2 regions of the Pseudarthrobacter sp. rb genome follow, and region 1 is predicted to be linked to the other one. Evidence: riboswitches for the same ligand, from Rfam matches in the RefSeq annotation. Region 1 holds a riboswitch; the other holds the start of a gene.
The links. A riboswitch is a leader RNA that binds a small molecule or an ion and turns the genes downstream of it on or off. The one in region 1 is predicted to bind S-adenosylmethionine.
Positions count from the first base shown of each region.

Region 2: linked by a shared signal. The riboswitch ahead of ACWRN3_RS17100 (cobalamin-independent methionine synthase II family protein) and the one ahead of ACWRN3_RS17680 (DUF1737 domain-containing protein) in region 1 are both predicted to bind S-adenosylmethionine.

Region 1 covers NZ_JBWJAR010000015.1:78,503-83,070, forward strand. Annotated here, with positions in the region: gene ACWRN3_RS17670 (O-succinylhomoserine sulfhydrylase) at 1-815, opposite strand, end outside; gene ACWRN3_RS17675 (rhodanese-like domain-containing protein) at 816-1,226, opposite strand; gene ACWRN3_RS17680 (DUF1737 domain-containing protein) at 1,223-1,498, opposite strand; SAM riboswitch class IV at 1,512-1,627, opposite strand; gene opgC (OpgC domain-containing protein) at 1,798-4,266, shown strand; gene ACWRN3_RS17690 (hypothetical protein) at 4,398-4,568, opposite strand, start outside.
Region 2 covers NZ_JBWJAR010000014.1:61,960-66,527, forward strand. Annotated here, with positions in the region: gene ACWRN3_RS17090 (adenylosuccinate synthase) at 1-1,212, opposite strand, end outside; gene ACWRN3_RS17095 (M14 family zinc carboxypeptidase) at 1,447-2,511, opposite strand; SAM riboswitch class I at 2,730-2,834, shown strand; gene ACWRN3_RS17100 (cobalamin-independent methionine synthase II family protein) at 2,848-4,056, shown strand; gene ACWRN3_RS17105 (uracil-DNA glycosylase family protein) at 4,268-4,568, shown strand, end outside.

The DNA.
Region 1 (4,568 bases):
GTCGCCGAGGAGTGGTTGACGCGCAGGCCCATGGTCTCCAGGCCCTTGGTCAGGACCCAGGCGTTGAAAGCGGAAAGCGCGGGGCCGGTGTGCCGCATCAGCTGCTTCACCGGTCCGTCGATGAATTCCTTGGTGCCCAGGATGGCGCCACCCATCACCCTGCCCTGCCCGTCGATGTGCTTGGTGCCGGAGTAGACGATCACGTCGGCGCCGAGGTCCCCGCAGCGCTGCAGCAGGGGAGTGGCAAAGACGTTGTCCGCCACCACGGTGGCCCCGGCCGCATGCGCCAGTTCACTGACGGCGGCGATGTCCACGATCTCCTGCATCGGGTTCGACGGGGACTCGAAGAAGACGGCGGTGGTGGGCTTGGACAGGGCTTCGCGCCACTGGTCCAGGTCCGGGCCGTCCACGAAGACCGTCTCCACGCCCCAACGGGGCAGGATCTCATTCAGGATCACAAAACACGAACCGAACAGTGACCGGGCAGCCACCACCCGGTCGCCGGCAGCCAGCAGGGCACCCAGCGCGGTGAACACGGCGGACATGCCCGACGCCGTCGCGAAGCATGCTTCGGTGCCTTCCAGCAGCCTGAGCCGCTCCTGGAAGGTGGCCACGGACGGGTTGCCGTAGCGGGAGTAGACAAAGCGCTCGTCCTCGCCGGTGAAGGCGCGTTCAGCTGCCGCGGCTGATTCGTAGACGAACCCGGAGTTCAGGAAGATGGCCTCGGATGTTTCCTGGAAGTTGGAGCGGTCCAGGCCTCCGCGGACTGCCTGGGTGTCGGGGTTCCAGCCGGGGGCGTCTGGGTTGAAGGCCACTTAGTTCTTTCCGAGGTTGGTGGGGAGGCCGCGGTTCTTCCAGCCATTGACGGTCCGCTCGCCGTAGCGGTCGGGCTCGCCTTCGAAGCCCTCCAGCACGCTGTACGCGGTGAAGCCGGCCTGGGTGGCGGCAGTTGCGGCCGCGATGGACCGCTGGCCGGACCGGCACAGGAACAGCAGTTCCGCGTGGGGATCCTCCGGCGCCTGCTCCTGCAGGTCCCTGACGAAGTCGGGGTTGGGGATACCGCCGGGAAAGGTCCACTGGATGAACAGGGGATCGTTGTCCGTGGCTTTGGTGTCCGGGATGCCGATGTGGGCCCATTCGCCCTCGGTGCGGACGTCCACCAGGATGGCGCCCTGCTCCAGCTTGGCCCAGGCTTCCTGCGGCGTCAGGTCTCCGGCGTAGCTCATGCGTGGCCCTCGCCGTCGAACTCGCCCTCAAATTCGGCATCGAGCTGGTCCACGGCGGTCGCCACGGCGGCATCGGCTGAGGCGATGGCGGCCGGAAGGACGATTGCCTGCGCAACGATGACGGTGGTGCCGTTGAAGGTTGCCGCCGGGCTGCCGTGCAGGACATAGCCGTCGGCGAGTGCAGCGGAGATCCGCTCACAGAATTCACGGTTGTCCGCGCCGGTAATCAGGCGGTAGGACAGTTTTTCGTCAGGGGCGGGTGCGTCGGACACGACGGATCTCCTTCTTTCACGCTTGCAGCTCGAATCGGTCGATATGCCGAGTATTCACCTGAGGCACCCCGCCGCGAAAGGGAGGGTTGCCGACCGGCAAGTCAGGGCTTTGCACCGGTACTCATTACTCCCCAAAAACGTAACACCTGCCGCGCCCCGCCGCATCGCCGCCGTCGTCATGTTCCGTAATTGAGCCGTCCGCGTCACGGCACGGGTAATGCCCGCGGGCCGATAAAGTTCTTACCGGGGGGGCGCCGCCCCGTATCCAGAGCAATGAGTACCGGGGGGTCCTTGTCAGCATGCGGGCACACGTATCGCACCACCACGCCGCCATCCGGCGGAACCGTCCGCGTTCCATCGCCGCCTTTTTCGCCGCGGCCATCATCGCCCTCCTGGCCCTGGTGGTCCCGGCCGGACCGGCGCACGCCGCGCCTGCTGCACCGGACAAGGGCAAGCCCTGGCTGGGGGCGGTCCTCGAGTGGGGTGAGGATACGGCTGCGGGCTTCAGTGACCGGCTGGGGGCCAGCCCTGCCGTCTTCGGCCATGACATCACCATTCCCTACCGCGAATCGGAGCGGAACGACATCGACGGCTTCCTGCAGCAGACTGCTGCCAAAGGCGCCCACGCCCTGCTCACGGTGAAGCCCTCGGTGCCCCTGGACCAGCTCGGCACCGCCGAGGCGGAAGCGTTCGCAGCACAAGTGCGCGACCTGGCGTCGGGGTTCAAAGGCCAACTGCTGGTCCGGTTCGCCCCCGATATGAATACCGGCTGGGTGGCATGGGGCCAGCAGCCGGCCACGTACCGGCAAACCTTCCAGGCCGTGGCGGCAGCCTTCAAGAAGTACGACGGCGGCCGGGCCGCCATGGTGTGGGCGCCCTACCTGGGCAAGGACTACCCCTTTGAACGGAACCGGAATGCCCCGGAGCCGGGAAGCGAGGGGTTCTCCCTCCTGGATACGAATGGGGACGGGGCCTGGAACGGAAGCGACAGCGCCTATGCTCCCTATTACCCCGGCGATGACGCCGTGGACTGGGTGGGCCTGACCGCCTATCACGACGACACTTCCGGCGGGGCCGCCGTCAACACCACGCCGCGTCCCGGTGAACTCCAGGAGATGCTGACGGCATCCGGCAGCGAAAACTTCTACGGCACCTACGCCGAGGGACGCAAAAAGCCATTCCTCCTGCAGACCTCGGCCTTCTACAGCCCTGCGTCCGGTGGGGCACCCGAGGCGGACATCAAGACGGGCTGGTGGGACCAGGTGGTGGCCACTGCCACATCGCCCGCTTTCGGCGGGACGGCCGCCGTGGTGTGGGACGAGCGGACCAGCACGCGGGACACCGGCGTGGCAAGCATCAGCTGGCTGCTCACGGGAAGCCCGGATGTTGCCAAGTCCGCGCTCGACAGGCTGAAGGCATCACCGATGGTCACCGGCCCTGTCACGGATGTGGCGTCCACAGGCACCTACGTGCGGGCCAATACGCTCTCCGGTGCCGTCCCGTGGACCCTTGCTGCCGCCATGGTCATCCTCCTGGTGGCCCTGTGGCAGATTCCCCGCCGGATCAACACCGCCACGTCCTGGAGCTACCAGGACCCTTCCACCAGGGATTCGAGGGTGGATCTGCTGCGCGGTCTGGCCATAGTCTTCGTTGTGGTCAACCACCTGGGCATGGCCTCACTGTTCCAGTTGCTCACCCAGGAGGCGGTGGGCTTCGTGTCAGGCGCGGAGCTCTTCGTGCTGTTCTCCGGCCTGGTGGTCGGCATGGTGTACGGGCCCAAAGCCAAGCAGGACTTCGGCCGGGTGGTGGACCTGACATCCCGCCGTGCCGGGAAGCTGTACGTGACTGCGCTGGCCGTGCTGATCGGCGTCTTCCTTCTTTCCCTGCTCCCGTTCTTCCACACCGAGGCCCTGACCACGTTCGTGGACCAGGGGACCGGCGGGGCGGGACACGGTGGTGCCGGCCGGACCTACGACCTCTATGCCGGCATGTCATCGCTGTTCCAGTTCCCCGTGCCGCCGCAGGTGCTGCCGGCCATCGTGCTGCTGCAGTTCGGTCCCTGGCAGTTCAACGTCATGGGCCTGTACGTGGTGCTCCTGCTGGCCAGCCCGCTGATCCTTGCGGCGCTGAACCGCGGCAAGGCCGTCTGGGTCTTGCTGGCGACGCTCGCCGTGTACGCCGTGGGCGCCGTGACCCGGTTCAGGATCCTGCCCTCCCAGTTTGAGGACTCGTTCCCCCTGCTGGTCTGGCAGGTGCTTTTTGTGCTCGGGCTGGTGGTTGGCTACTACCGCCGCAGCATCGTTGCCTGGTTGTCGGCCCATACCTGGGTGGTGGCGGCCTGCACTGTGGCAGCGTTTGCGCTGGCCTTCCTGTCCTGGGGCAATCCGTATCTGGCCAACAACTACGACGTCCGCCTGGCGCTCATGCCGGACGCCTCCTACCGGACCATGTATGACGCACTCTTCGGCCGGACCTACGTGGCGCCCGGCCGCCTGTTCAACGTCCTGGTCCTGGTGGTGGCCGCCTATGCGTTCCTCAGCGCTTACTGGAAACCGGTGGAGCGGGCCCTGGGCTGGTTCCTGATTCCGCTGGGCCGCGCCACGCTCTATGTGTTCATCATGCATGTGGTGCTGATCGCCGTCGTCACAAACATCCCGGCGCTCCAGCAGCAGAGCATTTTCCTCAACACCGCTGCCTACGCCGTGGTCCTGGGCCTGTTGTGGGTGATGGTCCGCACCAGGTTCCTTTTCCGGATCATCCCCACCTAGGGATCTCCCAGGCGCGGACTCCGGTTGCCGGTGGGGGCGTCCGGACATGAAATGCTGCGGCACAAAAGTGCCGCAGCATGTCATCGTTCGCCGCTGGTTGTCCTGGGGTCCGTTGGAGGCCCGGAAACAGCCTAGACGAGTCGCGGGTAGCTGCTGAGGATGTAGTCCGCAGCAGCAGGGCCTCTCATGCGCAGGCCGTTGTGGCGGGCCGAGACTTTGTGTTTCATGGCAGCCCAGAAACTGGACTCGGTGCCGGTGGGCTGTTCGTTAACGAAGCACCAGCTGGTGTACAGGCCGTAGAG
Region 2 (4,568 bases), on a different contig from region 1:
GGAGAGCTTCTCCAGGGCCAGCACATAGTTGCGGGCGTTCTCGGGAAGGTCCGCCAGCGTCCGGGCTCCCGTGATGTCCTCGTTCCAGCCATCGAAGTACTCGAAGATGGGTTTGGCGTGGTGGAACTCGGTTTGCGTCATGGGCATCTCGTCGTGGCGCACGCCGTCGACGTCGTAGGCCACGCACACCGGGATCTGCTCGATGCCGGTCAGGACGTCCAGCTTGGTGACGAAGTAGTCCGTGAAGCCGTTGACGCGGGAAGCGTGACGTGCCAGGACGGCGTCGTACCAGCCGCAGCGGCGCGGGCGGCCGGTGTTGACGCCGAATTCGCCGCCGGTCTTCTGCAGGTACATGCCCATCTCATCGAAAAGCTCCGTGGGGAACGGGCCGGCACCAACGCGGGTGGTGTAGGCCTTGATGATGCCGATGGAGCGGGAGATGCGGGTGGGCCCGATGCCGGAACCCACCGACGCGCCGCCGGCGGTCGGGTTGGAGGAGGTCACGAACGGGTAGGTGCCGTGGTCGACGTCCAGGAACGTTGCCTGGCCGCCCTCCATCAGGACTACCTTGCCCTCGTCCAGCGCGGAGTTCAGGACCAGGGTGCTGTCGATGACCAGGGGGCGGAGCCGCTCGGCGAAGGACAGGAAGTACTCCACGATCTCGTCCACCACAACGCTGCGGCGGTTGTAGACCTTGACCAGGAGTTCGTTCTTCTGGCGCAGCGAGCCTTCCACCTTCTGGCGGAGGATGGATTCGTCGAAGACGTCCTGGACGCGGATGCCCAGCCGTGCCACCTTGTCCATGTAGGCGGGGCCGATGCCGCGGCCGGTGGTGCCGATGGCGCGGCTGCCGAGGAAGCGTTCGGTCACCTTGTCCAGCACCTGGTGGTACGGGGCCACCAGGTGGGCGTTGGCGGAGACCCGCAGTTTTGAGGTGTCGGCGCCGCGCGCCTGGAGTCCGTCGATTTCTTGGAAGAGGGCCTCAAGGTTCACCACGCAGCCGTTGCCGATGATGGGAACAGCGTTGGGGCTGAGAATGCCGGCCGGCAGCAGCTTGAGTTCGTACTTTTCACCGCCTACGACGACGGTGTGCCCGGCGTTGTTGCCGCCGTTGGGCTTGACGACGTAGTCAACACGGCCGCCCAGCAGGTCGGTGGCCTTGCCTTTTCCTTCGTCGCCCCACTGGGCTCCTACGATCACAATTGCTGGCATGGGATCCTCCCCCATTCGTTCGGACTGCCCGGTCCTGCCACCAGGTGGCGGGCCCATGCAGCGCCGTTCATGAGAATGCCCCGAACATACCGGCCTTCGCACAGCCGCAGCACGGCGCAGCGAAGCAAGAGTTCCGGGGCTCTTACCACCCAAGTTTAGCCGATAGGGCACTTTGTCCACTGTTGTGGCCCGCCGCGGCCCTTTCTGCCAAAAGGCCGCGGCGGCCGGTGCCGTCTACTCGTCCTCAGCCTCCCCGGCGGGCCGGGACGTCTGTTCGGCGAGCGTGTTCCAGAAGGAGGTGTCGGCGTCGGCAATGGACCCGTCCGCGATGGCCGCGGCCGTGGAGGTCAGCGTGGTGACGGTCTGCTTGATCAGGTAGCCGTTGCTGCGCTGCCCGAGTGCATAGCCGTCCAAATAGTGGTCCGACATGCCGCGCATCTCGAAGAGCAGGGTGGCGATGCCGTACTCCACGGAGATGCCGTTGCGGCTGATGGTTTCGGTACTGCCGCCCTGGTACTTGCCCAGGTGTCCCCAGCCGGTGGAGTCGACGTTGTTGAAGACCACCGCGCCGAGCTGCTTGGATTTTTCGACGACGGCGGGGTCGGCGTTGGGGGTGGTGGGGTACAGGATGGAACCGGATACCAGCTTGCCGTCACGCTCCGCCCGGGTGCCCTGGTGGTGCAGGTCGATCATGTAGTCGATCCGGTATTTGCGCATGACGTTGTTGTGCAGCGCCTGGGTCTCCGGCTGGATCTTGGCCACATGGTCGCGGTTCAGGTCCACGCCCTCGGCGTTGTAGCGGGTGAGGTGGCGGTCCCCTTTGGCAAGGTAATTGTCCAGGGAGAAGTTCACGTCCCCCATGGCGCCGTCCGCATTGAGCATGGGCACCACCAGGATGTTCACACCTTTGAGGATGTCCGCGGATTTGCCGGTCGCCAGGTGCTTGATGAACTCCATGGCGCCCTCGGTGGTGAGCTGCTCGTTTCCATGCTGCTGGGTCAGGTACAGGATGGTGGGCTTGGCCGGGTCCGAAATGTACTTGACCAGGTGGATGTCGCGCCCCTTGATCGTCTGCCCGATGACCTCCAGCTCCATTGCCGGCTGGCGCGCGTCCTGGTCCTTCAGGAACGAGACCATCTGTTTGTACGTGGCGAGCTTGGACGTGGTGATCTGGCCGTTGCCGTCGTAGTTGGGGCCTTCGCCTACCGCGTGTGCCAGCGGGGCGGGTCCTGCGACGACGGCCAGCGCCAGGGCGCCGGAGACGGCGAAGGTCCCGAAATTTGCCAGGGATTTCTTCACAGTGCGTTACCTCTTTCGAGTGCATCGGGGTGCGCCGGCCAGCTCCGTCGCGGGCAGCGGCATGTGACCTCAGCCAACCAAGCTTAACGAAACCTGTCAATAACCTGAACAAAGGCTGTAAGCATGTTTTCGGCAGGGAAGCTTCAGACGCGACCTGTCGCGACATAAAGCGGAGCAGACTTGCCCCGGGGCAGGCCCATCTGGATTTATGTGAGAGTGAACCATCCGGAGCGGCCGAGAGACCTGGCTCGATGACGCCGCAGCAACCACGGTCCCGCAGGATTCCTGCCGGCCGAAGGTGCTACTGCCAGGACCGATGGAAAGGAAGATTCCAGCATGTCCCTGAACACCGACCACATCCGCGTCACCCACGCAGGATCGTTGCCCCGCACCCCGGAACTCATCGCGGCCAACGCCGCCAAGGAAACCGACGGCGTCACCCCTGAGTTCCTGGAACTCCTGGAGGCCTCCGTGGTGGAGGTGGTCCAGCGCCAGAAGGACCTCGGCATCGACATTCCCAACGACGGCGAATACGGGCACACGATGTCCAGTTCCGTGGACTACGGTGCCTGGTGGAACTACTCCTTCGCACGGCTGGGCGGCCTGGAGCCGACGAATGTGGACCGCTGGGCCGATGCGCAGGTGCACCGCTCTTCCCCCGGCAACATCGTCCTGACCTCCTTCCCGGACCGGCGGGACCGGCAGGCGTTCAACGAGGCCTACAACGATCCCTCGTCGGGCATCCTGTCCCACCGCAAGAGCGTCACGCAGCCCAAGATCGCCGGACCCCTGACCTACACGGGCCAGGACCTGGTGGCGTCGGACATCAGGAACCTGAAGACCGGCCTCGCCGCCGCCGGGTTGTCGGACGGCTTCGTAGCGTCCCTCTCCCCCGGCTCCTGCGCCCGTGTGGCCAACGAGTACTACACGTCGGATGAGGAACTCGTCTACGCGTGCGCGGATGCCATGCGGGAGGAATACAAGGCGATCATCGATGCCGGCCTCACGGTGCAGCTCGATGATCCGTCCCTGGCCGAGAGCTGGGACCAGATCAATCCCGAGCCATCCCTGGAGGACTACCTGAAGTTCATCCAACTGCGCGTCGAGGCCACCAACTGGGCCCTCCGCGACCTGCCCCAGGAACAGATCCGGCTGCACGTCTGCTGGGGTTCCTGGCACGGCCCGCACACCACGGACATCCCGTTCGCCGACATCATCGGCTCGGTGCTGCAGGTCAACGCCGGCGCTTACTCCTTCGAAGCGGCCAACGTCCGCCACGAACACGAATGGCGGGTATGGGAGGACACCAAGCTCCCCGAGGGCAAGGTGATCATCCCGGGCGTCGTCTCGCACGCCACCAATGTGGTGGAACACCCGGACCTGGTGGCAGACCGCATTGTCCGCTTTGCCGACGTCGTGGGCCGCGAGAATGTCATCGCCTCCACCGACTGCGGCCTGGGCGGCCGGGTCCACCCGCAGATCGCCTTCGCCAAGCTGGAGGCCCTCGGGGAGGGCGCCCGCCGGGCCACCAGCCGCCTCTGGTAGCTGCGGGAGGCGAAGCAAAAACCCGCCGGTTCCGTGCCCTGGCTGAATCAGGTGCACGGGACCGGCGTTTCGTTTCCCGGGGCTTGCTAAACTGGGTAAGGCCGACCAGGAATCGGCCCACCCCAATCAACCGCCGCTGATGTGTCGCGCCCCCGCGTGCCCATTTCCGTGGCGGCAGCAACGCCAATCCCCGCAGGAGAACCAGCACTTCATGACAGCCCTGGCACCCGAAACATTCCACGAACAGCTCATGAGCCGCCGCTACGACCCCAGCGTTGCTGCCGTTAACGAGCTGTGTGATTCCCTTCGGGAGACCAAGCCCGGAACCGTGGTCCCCTACGTGGATCCCATGCACGACGTGGAGGAATGCCGCATCATCAGCCTGTTCTCCAACATTGGCGAGGCGGACCCGTCCGGGTTCATCACCGCCGGGGACCAGGATGCCGCGACCCGCATGCTTGGCCTGCAGTGGAAGCTGGGCCTGCGCCCCGAGTACGTGATGCCGTGGAACG